4 regions of the Mesorhizobium sp. 01N446 genome follow, and region 4 is predicted to be linked to each of the others. Evidence: predicted binding sites of a transcription regulator. Region 4 holds the regulator's gene; each other region holds the start of a gene.
What was found. Region 4 encodes PhoB, which activates phosphate uptake and scavenging genes when phosphate is short. Its sites were predicted from a motif close to TGTCATNNANCTGTCAT; they were not measured.
Positions count from the first base shown of each region.

Region 1 (4,054 bases), on a different contig from region 4:
ATCACAGCCGACCCCGGCCGGGTCAGGCAGGTGCTGCTCAATCTGATCGGCAACGCCATCAAATTCACCGATGGCGGCGGCGTGCTGGTCAGCATCGCGCGTGCCCGCACCGAGACCAGCGACCGCATCTGCTTCACCATCACCGACACCGGTCCCGGCCTGCGCGAAGAGGACATGGAGCGCATCTTCGAGGAGTTCGAACAGGCCGACGGCACCTCGACGCGTGCACATGGCGGGGCGGGGCTCGGGCTTGCCATCTCCAAGCGGCTGGTGGCTGCCATGGGCGGTACGATTTCGGTCTCCAGCCGGCTTGGCCAAGGGTCGGAATTCGTCTTCGAAATTCCGGCCACGGAGGCCACCGGAGCGCCGCAGGGCCGCCTGAACGTGCTTGCCGGCAGGCGCGCGGTGATCCTGTCCAGGAACACCGTCGAGGCCGACGCCATCGCCCGCACCATCCGCGCCAATGGCGGCACGGCAGGCATCGCCACCACCGTGGCGCAGGCAGCGCCCCTGGCGGAGGGCTGCGACGTGCTTCTGGTCGACGCCGCCATGGAGGAGAGCGATGGGAGAGTGCTCAAGCGATTGCGCCAGAGCGGTTTCACCGATTGCGAAGCCATCACGTTGATCGCGCCGACCGACCGCGGCATGCTTGGCGAGTTCCGCGCCAGCGGCTACGCGACTTTCCTGGCCCGGCCGGTGCGCGGTGGAACACTTTTGCGTGTTCTTTTGACCAGCCACGCGCCGGCCCTTGCCCAGCCGCAGCCGGAAGAGCGCCGCGCGCCGACGCGCCGCGCCTCAAGCGACCGCCAGCAGGGCCTGTCCGTGCTGATCGCCGAAGACAACGACATCAATGCCATGCTGGCCCGCGCCACGCTGTTGAAGGCGGGGCACCGCGTCAAGGTCGTCGGCAATGGCAAGGCCGCGGTCGAGGCCGTCACCAGTGCTGCGCACAAGCACCGCTTCGACGTGGTGCTGATGGACCTGCATATGCCTGTCATGGACGGGCTAGACGCCATCGCCGCGATCCGCCGCCATGAGGAAGAGACATCGGCGCCGCCCGTGCCGATCATGGTGCTGTCGGCCGATAGCCAGGAAAAGACCCGCCACGCGGTGCTTGCCCACGGCGCCAGCGGCTTCGTCACCAAGCCGCTCGACCCGGATGCACTTGTCAACGCCGTCGAGGGCCAGGTTGCGGCTTGATCTGATTTTTTCCAACCTCGCGGCTGACGTATGTCGCCCCAAAGCCGCCCGGTTCGCCGAGGGCGGCAGCCATGAAAACAAGGGGTTGAGGCACGTTGACTTGATCCGTGCAAACGAGGCGCGCCGTACCCCTCCTCACCTAACGTAGCCGGTTGACCGTTTTCGCCAGCCGACGAAGTATTGCCCGCGACGCCTTATCACGGTACTGTCACAATCCTGTTGCACCTACACCGTATCCCCGTGCCAAGAGGGATGGCTCGAAGGAGAATCACTCGTGCATACAGTTATGCCGGAATGTGACACTCGGCCGAACGCCAGCAGCGCCTTGCTCGCCGGACGTAATGTCGATTCCGTCATAAAAGGCGCAGCGCTCGGTCGTATCGGCAATCTCGAAGTGCGGCTCGCCCGCAACGAGGCCGAGATCGCGGCCGCGCAGGAAGTGCGCTACCGCGTATTTTACGACGAGCTTGGCGCCCGCAAGGACCTGTTCCAGGCGCAGGATCGCCGCGACGCCGACCGGTTCGATCCGCTCTGCGATCATCTGCTCGTCTTCGACAATTCGATTTCCGGGCCCGAACACCGCCGCATCGTCGGCACTTACCGGCTGCTGCGGCAAGAAATCGCGGCCGCCGCCGGGGGCTTCTATTCCGAAGGCGAATTCGAGTTGACCAAGCTCATCGCCCGCCATCCTGGCCAGCGTTTCCTCGAACTCGGCCGTTCCTGCGTTTTGCCGGAATACCGCTCGAAGCGCACCATCGAGGCGCTGTGGCAAGGCATCTGGGCCTACATCAATCACTACGAAATCGGCGTGATGACCGGCTGTGCTTCCTTCCACGGCACCGTCCCGGCGGCGCATGCAGAGGCGCTCACCTATCTCGCCCATCACTGCCGCACCAACTCGGCCTGGGATGTGCGCGCGGTGTCCGGACGCTATTGCTCCATGGACCTGATGCCGATCGAGGCGGTCAACACCAAGGCGGCGATCGCGGCGATGCCGCCTCTGGTCAAGGGCTATCTGAGGGTCGGCGCCCGCATAGGCGATGGCTGCGTCATCGACCGCGAATTCTCGACGGTCGATGTGTTCGTCGTCATGCCGGTCAAGGAAATCGGCGCCCGCTACGTCAATTATTATGGCGGGGAAGCGCAGCGCTTTGCGGCATAGCGAATAGCGAATAGCGAATAGCGAATAGCGAGAGCTACGCCGCAATCCTGCGGTCTGTCATCCTTATTCGCTATTCGCTCCCTTTCACGGAATATCCTCAGGCCGCCGGCCAGGCCGGCTCTTGTACGACGGAAACGACCAGCCGAAGCGCAGCGCACCGCCGCGCACGGCGAGCGCCACGACGAAGCCAGCCAACCCCGAGACAATCTGCGGCAATCCGGCGACGTCGCCCAATGTGAAGATAGCCGCGCCGGCCAGGGCGGCCGTGACGTAGATTTCCGGCCTCAGCAGCACCGATGGCTCGCCTGCAAGCAGATCCCGCAATATGCCGCCGAAGGTCGCGGTCAGCATGCCGGTGATGATCGAAACGACCGGCGAACCGGTGATTGCCAGGCCCTTAGCCGCGCCCATCACCGAAAAGGCGGCAAGTCCGATCGCGTCGAGCCAAAGCAGCAGCTTGTAGCGGGATTCGACGCGATGCGCAGTGAAGAAGACCAGGACCGCCACGACAGCACAGATCAGCACATAGTCGCGGTTTCCCACCCAGAAGACCGGCACGTTGAGAATGAGATCACGAAACGTGCCGCCGCCAATGCCGGTGACGCTGGCCAGGAACAGGAACCCGATAATGTCGAGTTGCTTGCGCGAGGCAGCCAACGCCCCGGTCGCCGCAAAAACGGCGACGCCGGCATAGTCGAGAAGGGCGATGGGATGCATGGAAGACCAGGGGAGTAGGGCAGTAGGGAATAATGAATAACACAGAGCCGAATGAATGTACGGCTCCTCTGTTTCCCTACTGCCCTACTGCCCTACTGCCCCACTCCCTTAATTAAGCATCCTTCTCCGCCTGCTCATTCACCGGGCCTGGCTCGACCGGCGCCTCAGCGGCAATCTTCGGGCCGCCCTTGGCGACGCCGACCATGGCCGGACGCAGCACGCGCTCGCCGATCGAATAGCCTGGCTGCACGACCTGGACCACGGTGTTGGCCGGGACATCGGGATTGGGCACTTCGAACATCGCCTGGTGGAAATTGGGATCGAACTTCTCGCCTTCCGGCGCGAGCTTCTTGACCCCGTGCCGTTCCAGCGCCGACAGCATGGCGCGCTCCGTCAGGTCGACGCCTTCGATCAGCGCCTTGAAGCCGGCATCGCCCGACGCCTTGGCCTCCGCCGGAATGGCGTCGAGTGCCCGACGCAGATTGTCCGACACCGACAACATGTCGCGAGCGAAATTTGCAACCGCATAGGTGCGCGCATCGTGCACGTCGCGTGCGGTGCGGCGGCGCAGGTTCTCCATCTCGGCCGCGACGCGCAGCGCGCGGTCCTTCAGCTCTTCATTTTCCTTCAGCAGCCGCACAAGCGCTTCATAGTCGCCGTCAATGCTGCCTTCCGTGCGCTCGGCATTGGCCTCGGCCGCCTCGGCTTCACTGGGCGCGCGTTCGTCTTTTGCCTGGTCGCTCATCGCCGTTTCCCGTCATCTCGAATGGTATGGATTTGCGCCCGATATCGAGGTTTGGCAGCCAAAAATCAAGGGGTAAGCCACCATTGGGCCTTTGGCCGGGCCTGGGCGGTGACCAATAGCGCTCCTTCGATTTTAATTCAAATTTTACCAAGACTGTCGCCTTGGCTTGCCACGGAAGCGTGATGTGGGAACCATTCCCTTGCTGGAGGAGTTTCGGAGCCGACACAGGA
Region 1 is NZ_JBFTRA010000005.1:326,728-330,781, forward strand. Features, by position in the region: gene AC1DPX_RS20965 (ATP-binding protein) at 1-1,200, shown strand, start outside; gene olsB (l-ornithine N(alpha)-acyltransferase) at 1,487-2,362, shown strand; gene AC1DPX_RS20975 (trimeric intracellular cation channel family protein) at 2,447-3,079, opposite strand; gene grpE (nucleotide exchange factor GrpE) at 3,192-3,824, opposite strand.
Region 1: olsB (l-ornithine N(alpha)-acyltransferase) is a predicted target of PhoB. The motif match lies at 1,407-1,423, and genes of this name have one in related genera.

Region 2 (4,054 bases), on a different contig from region 4:
GGGAACAGATAGTAGCGGCCAAGGCCCACCGCCTTGGCACCGAGCGACAGCGCCTTCAACACATGGGTGCCACGCTGGACGCCGCCGTCCATGATGACGTCGATGCGGTCGCCGACGGCATCGACGATCTCGGCCAACTGGTCGAATGCCGCCCGCGAACCGTCCAGCTGACGCCCGCCATGGTTGGAAAGCACGATGCCGCTGCAGCCGATCTCGACGGCGCGTTTGGCGTCCTCGACCGACATGACGCCTTTGAGGCAGAACGGCCCCGACCACTGCCTGACCATCTCGGCGACATCGTCCCAGGTCATCGACGGATCGAGCATTTCGGTGAAATAGCGGCTGATCGACATCGTGCCGCCGCCCATGTCGACATGCTCGTCGAGCTGCGGCAGCTTGAACCCCTCATGCGTGAAATAATTGATCGCCCAGGCCGGCTTGAGCGCGAACTGCGCCATCCCCGCCAGGTTGAGCTTGAAGGGAATGGCAAAGCCGGTGCGCTTATCGCGCTCGCGGTTTCCCCCGGTGATGCTGTCGACGGTCAGCATCATCACCTCGACGCCAACTTGCTTCGCCCGCTGCATCATCGCCCGGTTGAGGCCGCGATCCCGGTGGAAATAGAACTGGTAGACTTGCGGACTGGCGCTGATCCCGCGCGCCTCCTCGAGGCTGACGGTGCCGAGCGAGGAGACCCCGAACATGGTGCCGTATTTGGCGGCGGCCTTGGCCACGGCACGCTCGCCCTGATGATGGAAAAGCCGCTGCAGGGCAGTCGGCGAGCAGTAGAACGGCATGGCCAGCTTTTGCCCCATCACCGTCACCGACATGTCGATCTCGCTTACCCCGCGCAGCACGTTGGGAACGAGATCGCAGGTCTCGAAGCTTTCTGTGTTGCGGCGGTAGGTGACCTCATCGTCGGCCGCGCCATCGATGTAGTTGAAGATCGGCCCCGGCAGCCTTCGCCGCGCCATGCGGCGGAAATCGGAAAAGTTATGACAGTCGTTGAGCCGCATCATCGATTTCCCAGGCCATGGCGGGCCAGCCTTTGCCGCCCTTCGATGCGTCGAATATCAATCCGATGCCGCCATGCCAACGGACTAATTGCTGAACCCCGCCGGGCATGGCCGTGAAAAGAAAAAGGGGCGCCTGGAGCGCCCCTCGCATCGAAGCCGGCTGCCGGCGAAGATTACATGCCGAGATCGGAACGAAGCTCGGCCCTGGCCACTTCGTATTCGGCCTTGAAGTCGTCCCGGTTGAGCAGGACAGCGGCAATGACGCTGCCGGAAATCTTGCCCATCTCGACATCGGACGCATAGTGGATGCCGCCAACCTCACGATTGTGGGCGTATTCGGCCGCACGCGCCATGATCTCGGCGCGCTTCTCCGGAACCATGTCGGCCAGGATGATGCCCATCATGGTGCCGACCGTGGCGTGGCCGGACGGCCAGGAGCCGGAGCTCGACAGCTTGACCACCGGCTTGACGAGGTCGCTGAGCTGATGCGGACGCGGGCGCTTCCAGACATCCTTGGCCGGATCGACGACAGCGCCTTCGGTCTCGACCACGCGGTCGAAGAAGGCGCTGAACTTCGGCAGCTTGTCCTTGGTGAAATTCGGCCCCATGACGTTTGCAAAGCGCCAGACATTCTCTTCGGAGTCGGCAACGGCGCTGGCAATCATCTGCGGCGTGCGCGTCACCTGCAGCGTCAGCACCGCGCCGAGTTCGGCCTTGGTCTGCGCCGAATCGTTTGCCGGCGGCGGCGGCAGGATCATCGTCAGGTCGATGTCCTTGTTGGTGACGAAGGGCTTTGCGTCTTCGGCCTGGGCGGCCGAGCCGATGACCAGCAACAGCAGACCAGCAGTCAGCGATGCGTATTTCTTCATGGGTGCGATCCTTTGGTGGGAATGACGCAGGATCGCTGTTGGCGGTGACGGCTATGTGACACAGCCTGTCGCCTGAAATGCAAAAAGGCGCCTTTCGGCGCCTTTTGTGGTCGGTTGGGCGCGCTGCTTAGTGCGCGACGCCTTCCCACACCTTGCGCTTGGTGAGGTAGACCAGCGCCCCGAAGAGCAGCAGGAACACCAGCACGCGGAAGCCCATCTTCTTGCGGTCTTCCATGTGCGGCTCGGCGGCCCAGGTCAGGAAGGCAGCCACGTCGCGGGAATACTGGTCGACGGTCTGCGGCGAACCGTCATCATAGGTCACCTGGCCGTCGGAGAGCGGCTTGGGCATCTTCAGCGACACGCCGGACATGAAGTACGGGTTGTAGTGCGTGCCTTCCGGGATGACCATTCCGGCCGGCGGTGTCTGGTCGTAGCCGGTCAGCAGCGAATGGATGTAATCGGGGCCGCCCGCGTCATACTGGGTGAAGATATCGAAGACGAACTGCGGAAAGCCGCGCTCGACGCCGCGCGCCTTGGCCAGAAGCGACATGTCGGGCGGGGCCGCGCCGCCATTGGAGGCAGCGGCGGCTTCCTCATTGGCGAACGGCGCCGGGAAGTGGTCGGACGGCTTGCCGGGACGGTCGAACATGTCGCCGGCGTCGTTGGGACCGTCATGGATAGTGTATTCGGCGGCCAGCGTCTTGATCTGGGCTTCGTTGTAGCCGAGGTCCGACAGCGTGCGGAACGCCACCAGGTTCATCGAATGGCAGGCCGAGCAGACTTCCTTGTAGACCTTCAGGCCACGCTGCAGCTGCGCCTTGTCATAAGTGCCGAACGGGCCGGTGAAGCTCCAGTTCATTTCCTTCGGTTCGTTGATCGGGAAATGCGTGGGCGCCGCCGCGTTGTGCGCCTCTTCGGCCGCGAACGCTGCGGTGCCGGCGGCCACGAGGCCGACCAGCGCCAGCGAGGTGAGAATCTTTTTCATGCCAAATCCCCTTAGATTCTCTACCGCTCAGCCCTTGGTCTCTGGCGCGGCCGTGGCGCCCGCCGGATGCCCGCTGCCACCCTTGTTCTTTTCGAGCACCGCTTCGGTGATCGAGTTCGGTAGCCTGCGCGGTGTCTCGATCAGGCCAAGCACCGGCAGCGCGATCAGGAAGAAGGCGAAGTAGAACAGCGTCGCCATCTGCGCCATGAACACATAGCTGCCTTCCGCCGGCTGCGAGCCCAGCCAGCCGAGCAGGATGGCGTCGGCCACGAACAGCCAGAAGAACAGCTTGTACCAGGGCCGGTAGACCGCCGAGCGCACCTTGGACGTGTCGAGCCACGGCACCAGGAACAGCATGACGATGGCGCCGAACATGCACAGCACGCCGCCGAGCTTGGAATTGATCGGCCCTATGTTGAAGGTGATGGCGCGCAGGATCGCGTAGAACGGCAGGAAATACCATTCCGGAACGATATGGGCCGGGGTCTTCAGCGGGTTGGCGACCGTGTAATTGTCCGGATGGCCGAGATAGTTCGGCAGGTAGAAGACGAAATAGGCGAAGAAGAACAGGAACACGATCATGCCGAACGCGTCCTTGATGGTCGCGTAGGGCGTGAAGGCGACGGTGTCGGTCTTCGACTTGACCTCGATGCCGGTAGGGTTCGACTGGCCCACCACATGCAGCGCCCAGACGTGGAGCACGACGACGCCGGCAATCATGAACGGCAAGAGGTAGTGCAGCGCGAAGAAGCGGTTCAGCGTCGGATTATCGACGGCGAAGCCGCCGAGCAGCAGTTGCTGGATCCAGTCGCCGACCAGCGGGATGGCGCTGAAGAAGCCGGTGATGACGGTGGCGCCCCAGAAGCTCATCTGCCCCCACGGCAGCACATAGCCCATGAAGCCGGTCGCCATCATCAGCAGGTAGATGATGCAGCCGAGGATCCACAGCAGCTCGCGCGGCGCCTTGTAGGAGCCGTAGTAGAGGCCACGGAAGATGTGGATGTAGACGGCGACGAAGAAGAACGAGGCGCCGTTGGCGTGCATGTAGCGCAACAGCCAGCCGGAATTGACGTCACGCATGATCTTTTCGACGGAGCCGAAGGCGAGATTGGTGTCGGCAGTATAGTGCATGGCCAACACGATGCCGGTCAGGATCTGCGCCACCAGCATGATCGCCAGGATGCCGC
Region 2 is NZ_JBFTRA010000007.1:102,427-106,480, reverse strand. Features, by position in the region: gene AC1DPX_RS24215 (alpha-hydroxy acid oxidase) at 1-1,013, opposite strand, end outside; gene AC1DPX_RS24210 (acid phosphatase) at 1,187-1,882, opposite strand; gene AC1DPX_RS24205 (cytochrome c1) at 2,010-2,867, opposite strand; gene AC1DPX_RS24200 (cytochrome b) at 2,895-4,054, opposite strand, start outside.
Region 2: AC1DPX_RS24210 (acid phosphatase) is a predicted target of PhoB. The motif match lies at 1,927-1,943, and genes of this name have one in related genera.

Region 3 (4,054 bases), on a different contig from region 4:
CGATGGAGACGATGGCCGCGAACAAGCCGGCAATGACGATCTCGGGGAAGGCCCGCAGGAGTTCCATGAGGCGCTTGACGATGAGCCTGAGCGCCGGGTGGGGCGTCAGGTTCCGCGCGGCGATGAAAGAAAAGGGCACCGCGAAGACGAAGCCGATGAAGGTCGAGACCAGCGCAACGTTCACCGTGGTCAGCATCAGCTCGAAATATTCGGGGATGTAAAAACCACCCCAGACATAAACGCGCCCGAGCGGGAAGTTGTATTCCTGGGTGCCGGTGTCATGCGGCGAGGCAATGTCGAACAGCGCCCGCCAGACGTCGTTCCAGTCCTTGGGGACCAGCCAGCTCAGGAAATCCAGAATATGCGGCAGCCGGTCGAAGAAGTGCCCGGCATTGGCTTCGTCGGCGAACCACATGCTGGCGAACATCGCGGCCAGCAGCAGGCCGGCGCCGAGCACGGTATAGAACCGGCGCAGCGACGTCTGGCGTCGCCAGGCATCGGCCATCGGGTGGGTGGCGCCGGAGGCGGCTGTCAATGAGGGGGCTGTCACGGAAAGGGTCATGATCGGAGATGCAAAAAGGGCGATGTTTTTTGAACACCGCCCTTTCCGATTTCGCCGTTAGCCGCCGATAGCTGCCTTACGGGCTTCGACGATGACGTTGTAGAAGTCCGGCTTCACCGGAACGTAGCCGGTGAAATCGCCACCTTCGACGCCCTCGAAGCAAGCCTTGTCCTTCTTCGGCAGATCGGTGAAGAAGGCGGCGAGTTTGGCGGTCATCTCGTCGCCCAGCGCGGTGCGCACGACCAGCGGGCCGTTCGGGATCAGGCCCGAACGCCAGACTTCGACGAAGTCGTTCGGGTCGACGGCGCCCTTGGCGACGACCTTGTGGAAGGAGCCGGAGGTGAAGCCGTTCTTGAAGTCGCCGATGCCGGAGGAATCGTCGACTGCGACATCGACCTTGCCGTCGCGCACGGCCAGGATGTTGTTCTCATGGCCGCCATTGAACTGGGTCGAGGCGAAGAAGGTTTCGTTCGAGGCGCCGGTTTCCTTCGGAATCTGGGTCAGCGGGATCAGGTAGCCCGAGGTCGAATCCGGATCGGCATAGCCGAGCTTCTTGCCCTTGGCCGACTTGATGTCGGTGATGCCCGAGGTCTTCAGTGCCAGGCCGATCGAATAGTAACCGGTGGAACCGTCGGTCTGCTTGGTGGTGAGGATCGGGGTCACCGCCTTGGGATCCTTGAGATAGACGCTGGCATAGCCGGAGGCGCCGAGTTCGGCGAAGTCGAGCGTGCCGCCGAGCAGGCCCTGGATAACGCCGTCATAGTCGGCCGCGGGGAACAGCGAGACCTTCTCGAAGCCGAATTCGGTCTTCAGATGGTCGGCAAGGCACTGGTAGTTGCGCAGCCGGTCGGTCTCGTTTTCACCGCCCAGAATGCCGACGCGGAATTCCTTCAGATCGGCGGCGTGGGCCATGCTGGTCGCCATGGCGAGCACCGAAACGGCGCTGAAAACCATCTTCCTGAACATTTGATGTCTCTCCTGTAAGTTCCGGCCCCGCGCCGGCAGCGTTCTTGATTTTGACAGGTGCCCTTGACGCGGGCTGGCGATCCCAACTGCTCTCAGTAACCCGGGAATGCGGGTTCGAGCGGTCCGGCGGATGCTGCGATCTTCTGCTTGAAGGCAACGCTGGTGGAGGTAATGGCCTCCGATATCTCCGCGCCATTGCTGTCGGCGCCGTAGACGAGGCGCACCGCCTCACGGTTGAGCTCTTCGGGCGGGCCGTCGAAGACGACCTTGCCGGCGGCCATGCCGATGATGCGGCTGCAATAGGCGCGCGCGGTGTCGAGCGTATGCAGATTGGTGACGACGGTGATGCCCTCGCGCAGATTGATGTCCTGCAGCGAATCCATCACCACCTTGGCGTTGAGCGGGTCGAGCGAGGCGATCGGCTCGTCGGCGAGGATCACCTTGGGCTGCTGCATCAAAGCGCGGGCGATGGCGACGCGCTGCTGCTGTCCGCCGGAAAGGGTGCCGGCGGGCTGAAGTGCCGTGCGGGCTATGTCGAGCCGCTCGAGCGCTGCGACCGCCTCGGCGCATTCGGCGCGCGAGAACATGCCGAGAAGGTTGGACAGTGTCGAACGGTGGTTCAATTTGCCGAGCAGCACGTTGGTCAGCACGTCGAGGCGCGGCACCAGGTTGAACTGCTGGAAGATCATGGCGCAGTCGCGCTGCCATCGCCGCAGCGGCGAGCCGCGCAGCTGGGAGACCTCGGCGCCGTCAAAAAAAATCGACCCTTGGCTGGGGTCGACAAGACGGTTGATCATGCGAAGAAGGGTCGATTTGCCAGCGCCCGAACGGCCGATGACGCCAACCATCTGACCCTGCGGGATCGAGATGTTGACGTCGCTGACGGCGGTGTTCTTGCCAAATCGTCGGCTGACGCCGCGGATTTCGAGTGTGGCAGAGCTTGCTGACATGAGCAGGTTCCAGTCCCGACCTTGTTGATCGTCAGGCACTCGCCTAGCGCAGCCACATGAACCTGCCGTGTCGCCAGCATGTCAGTTTTGTTACGCTCCACAGGCGCGGTGACTGAGGCGCGTCGCGCTGAAACGAATTCATGCGACGCGCTTCAGGTCTTTGTTCTTGTGCACGTCGTTCTCCCAAAACCGAGGTCACTTTCGGGCGACATGCACCGGCGCTTGGCCAGCGATCAGCCGAGCACGAGCAATTCCTCGAAATGCTTCATGTCGCGAAAGGCGCAGAAGGCGGGCGCCTTGATCTCGATTATCGGAGCCTGTCTTGCGAAAAGCGCCAGGCAGTCGCCGAACAGCGCCTGCCACGCTGCGGCACGGTCGTCGGCAAGACGCTGGATCTGGTAGGCGAAGGTGATGTGGAAGACGTAGGTGTCGTGGTCGGGGTGCCGGTAGCCGAACGGCACCTCCAGCGCATCGCGCCATTGACGCATGATGCGCACGTCCTCGTCCGTTGCACCGGCAACGGTAAGACCGGTCGGCACGATTTCGACCACCTTGATGTTGAACGGGCCGAAGCCTTTGAACCCCTTCAAGCGTTCCAGATAGAGGCGGGTCATGGCGTCGATGCTGGTGTCGAGCGGCACGTCCTGCGGCCAGAAGGGCAAGCGGCGGCGATATTCTATGATGCCCTGGAACAGCGTCATGTGCAGGCTGGAGGCGGGCGTGAAGGCGAGCCGGTCGGCGTCGGGCATGGCGAGCATGCGCTCGCGGACCTCCAGAACCACCGCTTCGGAAGGCGATCCGCTGACGAGATGGCTGACGACGGTGTTACCCGGTTCGGTCAGGAAATTGCCCGCCGTGTCGTAGCGCGTGCCGAGATGCAACGGGGGCATCGGATTGGAGCCGGCAAAGAATCCGGCGAGCGAGGGTCTGATGGTGTCGAGCATGGCGATCTCCTTGGGGGAGATGGCGTCCTGTCCGAGTCCTGTGTCAGGGATATGAACAGGCTCTCTTATAACGATGATGTGAAGACCTATCCCTCGTATTTCTCCAGGAAGGCTTCGGCTGACAGCTCGCGAAAATCATCGAGCGAGGCGCGCAGTCTGGCGTGGTCCCAGTCCCACCAGGCAAGCGCCTGGTAGCGTTCGGCGGTGCGGCGGTCGAAGCGTTCGCGGATCGGTTTGGCCGGCACGCCGGCAACGATAGTGTAGGGCGCGACATCCTTCGAGACGACGGCGCCGGCGCCGACCGCCGCGCCATCGCCGACGGTGACGCCGGGCAGGACGGTCGAGCCGTGGCCGAGCCAGGTGTCGTGGCCGATGGTGACCCGCTTGGCGCGGCGCTGGGCGAAGAATTCGCTCTCGTGCTCGGCGTCGTCCCAATAGTCCGAGGCGCGGTAGGTGAAGTGGTGCAGCGTCGGCCGCCAGGTCGGGTGGTTGGTGGCGTTGAGGCGCACGCTTGCCGCGATGTTGGCAAACTTGCCAATCGTCGCGCACCAGACCGAGCAATCCTGCATCATGTAGGAATAGTCGCCGAGTTCAGATTCCGAAACCCGGCTGCGGTCGGCGATCTCGGTCCA
Region 3 is NZ_JBFTRA010000005.1:398,101-402,154, reverse strand. Features, by position in the region: gene phnE (phosphonate ABC transporter, permease protein PhnE) at 1-562, opposite strand, end outside; gene phnD (phosphonate ABC transporter substrate-binding protein) at 620-1,528, opposite strand; gene phnC (phosphonate ABC transporter ATP-binding protein) at 1,621-2,478, opposite strand; gene AC1DPX_RS21295 (DUF1868 domain-containing protein) at 2,712-3,422, opposite strand; gene AC1DPX_RS21290 (DapH/DapD/GlmU-related protein) at 3,509-4,054, opposite strand, start outside.
Region 3: phnC (phosphonate ABC transporter ATP-binding protein) is a predicted target of PhoB. The motif match lies at 2,557-2,573, and genes of this name have one in related genera.

Region 4 (4,054 bases):
AAGTCGGCATTCGGATCGGCGCCCGAGCCCTTGATGAAGACATAGTTGCCTTCCGGCTTGGCCTTGAACACCGCGCTCGCCTGCATGCGACCGACTTCCTTGTTGTCGAAGGTCAGGTAGAAGACGTCCTTGTTCTCGATCAGGCGGTCATAGCCGACGACCGGAATGCCTTCGTCCAGCGCCTTCTGCACGGCCGGGCCGATGGCCGAGGCATCCTGCGCCAGGATGATCAGCGAATTGGCGCCCTGCGAGATCAGGCTTTCGACATCGGTGAGCTGCTTTCCGGGATTGGACTGCGCGTCAGCGGAAATGTACTTGTCGCCGGCGGCCTCGATGGCCTTCTTCATGGCGGCCTCGTCGGTCTTCCAGCGCTCTTCCTGGAAGTTGGACCACGAAACGCCGATGACCTTGTCCTTCGCCTGCGCGACCGACGCAAGCGTCAGCGACATGGCGACACCCGCCAGGATGGCGGTTGTGAATCTCTTCATAATATTCCTCCCTGCGCCGCGTATGGCGCGACCAAACTGGCCCTAAGGCCGGCACAGAGGCTCTATTTTTTCGAGCCTCGAAAAAACACTGGTCTAACACCGGAACGCTGTCAACAACGATTCTGATGGATTTTGATGCCCTTCCGAATTTTTTTCGAGCCTCGGAATAAATAAATGACAGGACGGGCCGCTTCTGCCAGTATTTGACCGTGTCGCGCGGCATTCGAGGGACCGGAGGAGCCGCGGCGACCGGGAGGATATGGAAAAACATGTCGGTCGGAATCCGTCACGACGATCTGCGCCGGCGCAACCGCGCCATGGTGATCGCGGCCGTGCGCCGGGCCGGCCGGCCTTCGCGCACCGAGATCGCGGCGACCACCGGCCTCAGCCATTCGACCATATCGGCGATTTCCTCCGACCTGATCGGTGAAGGCATCCTGGCCGAGGGCAAGCCGAGCGAGGCCGGCGCGCTCAAACGCGGCAGGCCGCAGGTCGGCCTTGGCCTCAACCCGGAGGCCGCGGCTGTCATGACCGTGGTGCTGTCGCTGAATTTCCTCTCCGTCGCCGTCATCGACTATGCCGGCCAGGTGATATCGGAGGAACAGCGCCGGCTGGACACGCTGACCATGTCGCGCGAAGCGCTGATCGGCGAATGCACGGCAATCGTGCGACGGCGGCTCGAGGATCCCGACATCGATGTGCGCAGCGTCGCCCGCATCGCGCTGGCGATCCAGGGCATCACCGACACCGAAGCCCGGGCGATGCTCTGGTCGCCGATCACGCCGCAGACCGACATCGCCTTCGCCGACATACTCGAAGCCGAGTTCGGCATCCCCGCCACCATGGAAAACGACTGCAACATGATGGCCGTGGCGCTGCGCTGGCGCGATCCCGAGCGCTACCGCGACGACTTCATTGCCATCCTTTTGTCGCACGGCATCGGCATGGGCCTGGTGCTGAAGGGCGAGCTCTTCACCGGCACCCATTCCTCGGGCGGCGAATTCGGCCACATGATCCATCGGCCGGGCGGCGCGCTCTGCCGCTGCGGCCGCCGTGGCTGCGTCGAGGCTTATGCCGGCAACTATGCCATCTGGCGCAACGCCAGGCAGCTCAGCGAGGACACCGAGCCGGTGGCCGATGTCAGCGACGCGCAGATGCGGGCATTGGCCGCCACGGCACGCGAACGGGACGGGCCCGAGCGCGAAGCCTACCGCAAGGCCGGCGAGGCACTTGGCTACGGCCTCGGCAGCCTGTTCGCGCTGATCGATCCCGCGCCCGTCGCCATGGTCGGCGTCAGCGCCGCCGCCTTCGACCTGATCGAGCCGGCACTGCGCGAGGCGATCGCCCAGACCGCTGGCGGCCAGCACTCGAAATCGATCTCCTTCGACACCGAGCCGAACGAGCTGCCGCTGATCCGCGAAGGCTGTGCCATGCGCGCGCTGACCTTCGTCGACCAGGAGATTTTCGCGCCGGGCGTGCAAACGAAAGCGGGCCTTGCCGCCAAGAAAAACGTCGCCTGAATCAGGTCGCTTTCAATCTTCCCTGATCGCGTAGCCAGCGCCGCGAATGGTGCGGATGACATCCGGCATGCGGCCATTGTTGACCGCCTTGCGCAGCCGGCCGACATGCACGTCGACAGTGCGTTCGTCGATGTAGATCGTCTCGCCCCAGACATTGTCGAGCAGTTGGCTGCGCGAGAACACGCGGCCGGGGTGGCGCATCATGAATTCGAGCAGGCGGAATTCGGTCGGTCCGAGCCGGATCTCGCTCTTCTTGCGATAGACCCGGTGCGATTCGCGGTCGAGCACGATGTCGCCGACCTTGAGCACGCTGGACAGCACTTCCGGCTTGGCGCGGCGCAGCAGCGCCTTGACGCGAGCCATGAATTCCGGCGTCGAGAACGGCTTGACCAGATAGTCGTCGGCGCCGGTGGACAGCCCACGCACACGGTCGCTTTCTTCGCCCCGTGCGGTCAGCATGATGATCGGCAGCCGCTCGGTCTCGGGCCGCATCCGCAGGCGCCGGCAGAGTTCGATGCCGGACACCGCCGGCACCATCCAGTCGAGCACCAGGAGGTCGGGCACGTTCTCCTGCAGGCGGATTTCGGCTTCATCGCCGCGTGTCACCACCTCGACCTGATAACCCTCCGATTCCAGATTGTAGCGGAGGAGCACGCCGAGCGGCTCCTCGTCCTCCACCACCATGATGCGTGGTGCGATCATCGCTTGGTTACCCCTGCGCTCAGGCCGCCGGCGCCGACATCGCCGTCTCGTCCTGCTTTGGACGGTTGGCGGGCAGTTGCGTGCCGGTCAGGACATAGTACGCGTTCTCGGCGATGTTGGTCACATGGTCGCCGATGCGTTCGAGATTCTTGGCGCAGAACAACAGATGCGTGCAGGCCGTGATGTTGCGCGGATCCTCCATCATGTAGGTCAGCAGTTCGCGGAAGACGGAGGTGTATTTGACGTCGATGCGTTCGTCGTCGGCGCGCAGCTTCGCCAGTGCGGCGGCATCGCGCGCCGCATATTCCTCGATCACGCCCTGCACCTGGATCAGCACCAGCTGCGCCATGGCGTCGATGGAATGCGACAGGTCGCGCGGCGTGGAGCTGAGGCCGACGGTGCCGACGCGCTTGGCAATGTTCTTGGCAAGGTCGCCGATGCGTTCGAGATCACCGGCCATGCGGATCGAGCCGACGACATGACGCAGATCGTCGGCCATAGGCTGGCGCTTGGCGATCAGCGTGATGGCGCGGTCGTCGAGCTCGCGCTGGCGCGCATCCATGATGGCGTCGTCGGAGACCACGCGCTGGGCGAGCGCATTGTCGGAATTCAGCAGCGCCTTGGTGGCGCCGCCGACCATCGAGCCGGCGAGGTCGCCCATGTCGCTGATCAGCCTGCTGATCTGTCCGAGATCCTCGTCGAAGGCTGCGACTGTGTGTTCGGCCATGATCCTGGTCCTCGTATGCGTGCGATCAGCCGAAGCGGCCGGTGATGTAGTCTTGCGTGCGCTTCTCGCGAGGCGACGTGAAGATCTTCTCGGTTTTGTCGAATTCGACCAGTTCGCCCAGATACATGAAGGCCGTCTGCTTCGACACGCGCGCGGCCTGCTGCATGTTGTGGGTGACGATGACGATCGTGTAGTCGGCCTGCAGCTCGTCGATCAGTTCCTCGATCTTGGCGGTCGACAGCGGGTCGAGCGCCGAGGCCGGCTCGTCGAGCAGGATGACTTCCGGCTTCACCGCCACGGTGCGAGCGATGCACAGCCGCTGCTGCTGGCCGCCCGACAGGCTGAGGCCGCTGGCGTTGAGCTTGTCCTTGACCTCGGTCCACAGCGCCGCGCGCTTCAGCGCCTGCTCGACACGGCCGTCCATTTCGGCCTTGCTGATCTTCTCATAGAGCCTGACGCCGAAAGCGATGTTCTCGTAGATCGACATCGGGAACGGTGTCGGCTTCTGGAACACCATGCCGATCTTGGTGCGCAGCAGGTTGAGATCCTGCGAGCGGTCGAGAATGTTCTGGCCGTCGAGCAGCACCTGGCCCTCGGCGGTCTGCTTGGGATAGAGC
Region 4 is NZ_JBFTRA010000001.1:1,617,500-1,621,553, reverse strand. Features, by position in the region: gene xylF (D-xylose ABC transporter substrate-binding protein) at 1-488, opposite strand, end outside; gene AC1DPX_RS07860 (ROK family protein) at 758-2,008, shown strand; gene phoB (phosphate regulon transcriptional regulator PhoB) at 2,021-2,710, opposite strand; gene phoU (phosphate signaling complex protein PhoU) at 2,730-3,437, opposite strand; gene pstB (phosphate ABC transporter ATP-binding protein PstB) at 3,463-4,054, opposite strand, start outside.